DNA from 2 places in the Vibrio algarum genome. Region 1 is predicted to be linked to the other one. Evidence: riboswitches for the same ligand, from Rfam matches in the RefSeq annotation. Region 1 holds a riboswitch; the other holds the start of a gene.

Region 1 (2,207 bases):
AGTCCGTGCACATGTAGGTTCTCACGCAATGTTAATTCTTTATCTATATTGTTGTGCTGAGGAACCACGCCAATCATTCTTTTTAGGCTTAAACGGTTCGGGTTATACGCCTCACCTTCATACAAAATTTCACCTGAAGTAGGTTCCAATAGCCCTGTCATTATTTTTATGATGGTGGTTTTTCCTGCGCCATTAGGACCAAGAAACGCACAAATATCCCCTCGATTGATAGTAAAACTAACGTCATCGACCGCTTTAGTTTTTCCAAACGATCGTGAAAGCCCTTTGATATCGATAAGCACGTTACTTTCTGACGATTGACTATTTATTGATTCCACTTAAAAGCCTATTGTTTATTTTTTCTGAGGGCACGAAAACTCGCGCCCTATAGAAACTAACTAGTTGAGTTCGATACCCGCTTCTTCTGCCGCATCAGCCAAGTGACGTAGAAATATTTTTTGAATTGCGTCGCTGCTTCCCAGCCCTTCAAGAATAGGGGTTGCCTTAATTCCCGCGTTTGTCAGCATCACTTTCCATGAATCTTCCTCATCACTTGCCATGTCATTGGTAGCATGGTCGCCTGCAACCACCATTAGAGGTTTGACAGTGACTTGCGTAACACCATCCGCTTTCATCTTTTTTAGAATGGTATCGAAACTTGGGTGGCCTTCGACCAGCCCAACGTAACTCTTCACTTCTGGATAGGTTTCGTTTAGAAGTTCGCCAAGCTCATAATAAAGTCCGGTAGATAAATGGTCGTTTCCGTGCCCCATATAAACCAACGCCGTTTTGTTCTTTTTCGCCAATTCAATATCGGCTTTTAACGCATCCGCTAGGATTTGTAAGTCTGTACGGTACTCAAATGTCGTGCCCCAAGTCCCCATTAATGGACGTCCAAGAGCAATCTTATTAAAGGGTTTCCATTTCTCTTTAACCGTATTGATAGAAGCCAGCGCCTCGACATAAGCCCTCAGGTCGATAAATTCTTCACCATGGGTTAATAGCGTGGTCTGTACAACAATATTCTTGTATCCCTCGTTTTGAAAATCGGCCATGGTGCCAAGTACGTTTTTTACTTGATAGAAATTTTCAGGAACTTCCGGATGGGCGAGTCGGTATTCCTGATCATTTTGTCTGGAATGCCATTTTTTACGAATGAAGTTTGAGGTGAAAGCGAAACGTACCGGCGTATCAGGATACGCATTTTCCATTTCAGTTTTAATATCGATCAACGCACCTATGGCGCTATTATAGGTTGTACCAAACGCAGCTAAAACAATCGCTGATTTTTCGGTTTTATCTTGTCCTTCATTAGCCGATAAAGAGAAACTAGTTAACACTAAAATAACCAGTTGCAGTACCACTTTTGGCACTGACTTAAATTTAAACCTTAAAACCATAATATATCCACTCCCCGGCATATATATATCGGTCGTATAATTTATATATATTGAAAAAATGCAAATATATAAAAAGACCTGAACATTAAATTAGCAGCAGAGGGGGGATCGTGAGAATTGGTTATTTTGAGAATAACGAATAAACGTCGAGACACCCGCTCGCTTGCTTTCTTGTTCCTATAGGCAGGTATCCTGGCTTATGGTTCTCCATTGAGTAGCACCTTCCCAGATCTCTCCAGTGGTCTATCGCTATCAACTCACCAATTACAGTTGCGGGTACAGCCCAAGCTTCTACTTGGTTCCCTTTTAAAGAGTATATAAAATAAACTCTCACCTATCGGAACGATCATCATACATAAGTTAGACCCCGATTATTTGTTTAAAATCAATATTGGCCTATATTAACGCCTTAAAATTCGAAACAATTATTAATAAACTAACTCACGTAGCAGATTATTAATTTGGTTTATTTACTACTTTTTTAAATGGTCCGCTGCATGGCAGAAATGTATCTTCTTTAGGTGGGTTATATATTCTATGTCCACAATTTGATAAGTTCTAGTAGCGCTTTATTATGAATATTGACGATTGAATAACTTGATTTTTATAAATGGGTCCAATCAATGTTGCTGTCTACCTAATGTCCGGTGCGAAACCTTGCTTTGGTCGCCACGATTGCGATTAACATATTTAATAATGGAGAATACGTCGTTTTTGCCGCAGTGTTCTTTGTGATACAAATTCCTTTCATGCTCGGGATTATTTTTTGGCATCGACATCAGGTAAATAGGCCGCTCTATGAGGTTA
Region 2 (2,207 bases), 110 kb from region 1:
GAAGTTACACCAAACCCTACTGTTACCTTGGTACGTAATGGACTAAAAAAATTCCAAGCAGAAGAGTGTGACTGTTTCATTGCAGTAGGTGGCGGTAGCCCAGTAGATTGTGCAAAAGCCATACGAGTTGTAGCTTCCAATGAGGGTGATATTTGTGAATTTAATGGTGTAGGTAAAGTAACTAACCCCGGTGCTTTTTTTATCGCTATCAATACGACTGCAGGTACCGCAGCAGAAATGACGTCAAACTCTGTCATTACTGATGAAGAAAACAAAGTGAAAATGGTCATAATTGATGGAAAACAAATTCCTGATATTGCCGTCAATGATCCAACCTTGATGACGGGACTACCTGCGAATGTTACCGCAGCAACAGGCATGGATGCTCTAACTCATGCTATTGAAGCCTACGTAACACCAGGTGCGCATACCTTGACTAAACCTACGGCTCTTGAGGCTATTAGATTGATTTCCAAATGGCTGCCAGTTGCTGTTGATAACGGTAGTGATATAGAAGCACGTGATAACTTAGCTTGTGCGCAATTTCTAGCAGGAATGGCATTCAATAGCGCAGGCTTAGGGTTGGTGCATTCTATGGCCCATCAACCTGGTGCGACACATAACTTACCTCATGGTGTTTGTAATGCAATTCTATTACCCGTTGTGAGTAAATTTAACGCGGAAACAGGCCCTGAGCCTTTCCGTGCAGTTGCTGAAGCAATGAGCGGTAATACCTTTGACTTAAATGATAAACAAGCTGCAGATCTAGCGATCGAGCTGATTTGTAATTTATCGGTTCGCGTTGGTATTCCTAGCGGATTTTCTGAACTGGGTGTGACCGAAAGAGATTTTGATGGTTGGATTGATAAAGCGATGCAAGATCCTTGTCTTCCAGGGAACCCAAGGCAACCAAGCCCAGAAGAAGTTATGGCTTTATATAAGCAAGCACTTTAACTGTTGTGAGCCTATAAGGGTAGGCGCAAACAGATGTTATAAAAAATATCATTTTTAAATAAAAAATTTATATATTCCAATAGGTAAGAGTTAACTAATTCACTCTTTAAAAGGGAACCAAGTCAAAGCTTGGGCTGTACCCGCAACTGTAATTGGCGAGCTAATAGCAATTAACCACTGGAGCAATCTGGGAAGGAGCTATTCAGCATAGACCCATAAGCCAGGATACCTGCCTATCGGAATACAACTGCATGCGAGCGGGTGTCTCGGCATATTTAGTTATTACTAAAATAACTGGTACTCACCTCTCTATTGCCAATATTTTGCAATCTCGATTATATAATCGAAAAAATAGATGGAAATAGAATATGAAGTTTTCAAAATGTTTAACAGAAATAGTCGCTAAATATACGACTTTGTTATTCCTCACGGTATTAATTTGTTTCTCTTCTACGGTATCTAGTGCTGATAGTAAACAGCAAAAGTCCGCTATTGTTTTAGCCGCATTTGGCACTACCTACGACACGGCTGTTGTTTCATTATTAGCCATAAAACAGACCGTCGAAGAAGCCTACCCCAATACGCCTGTTAGGTTTGCCTTTACTTCTAATATTATCCGTAAAAAATGGCACTCCCGAAAAAATGATATGGAATACCGAAAACAGCACTCCGAAATTCCTGAAGATTTTTATGATGTAAAAAACGTACTTGGCACGTTAGCGGATCTGCAGAACGAAGGGTACAAAGATATCGTTGTGCAAACGACTCTATTGTCACACGGTGAAGAATATATAGATCTTCAAAATTATGTAAGCGCACTTGCTTCGATAGAAACTTTAAAAGAGAAGTGGCGTCCATTCAGCAATATTGCATTGGGCCGGCCTCTTATGGGCACATGGGGAAACAAGTATGAATATCGGTTTGATTTAGAGAGGCTTGCCGAGTCATTACAAGAAGATATCAAGCTTGCAAAGAAAAACGGTACCGCGCTTGTCTATATGGGACATGGTAATGACCATCTTTCTACCGGTCTTTACTATGAATTGGACCAGTTACTTAACAACATGTATCCAGAAGTAAAAAGTTATGTTGGCCTAGTTGAAGGGCATCCTAACTTTGACTTTATTCTGAATAAAATGAAGCAAGATGGTGTCGATAGCGTAACGTTAAAACCTTTAATGGTCGTTGCAGGTGACCATGCAACCAATGATATGGCGGGAGATGAAAATGATTCTTGGAAAGTCATGCTTTCT

The links. A riboswitch is a leader RNA that binds a small molecule or an ion and turns the genes downstream of it on or off. The one in region 1 is predicted to bind cobalamin.
Region 2: linked by a shared signal. The riboswitch ahead of PGX00_RS16975 (sirohydrochlorin cobaltochelatase) and the one ahead of PGX00_RS16450 (sirohydrochlorin cobaltochelatase) in region 1 are both predicted to bind cobalamin.

The regions. Positions count from the first base shown of each region.
Region 1 covers NZ_JAQLOI010000003.1:241,255-243,461, forward strand. Annotated here, with positions in the region: gene PGX00_RS16445 (ABC transporter ATP-binding protein) at 1-338, opposite strand, end outside; gene PGX00_RS16450 (sirohydrochlorin cobaltochelatase) at 399-1,400, opposite strand; cobalamin riboswitch at 1,566-1,753, opposite strand.
Region 2 covers NZ_JAQLOI010000003.1:350,904-353,110, reverse strand. Annotated here, with positions in the region: gene fucO (lactaldehyde reductase) at 1-954, shown strand, start outside; cobalamin riboswitch at 1,019-1,205, shown strand; gene PGX00_RS16975 (sirohydrochlorin cobaltochelatase) at 1,323-2,207, shown strand, end outside.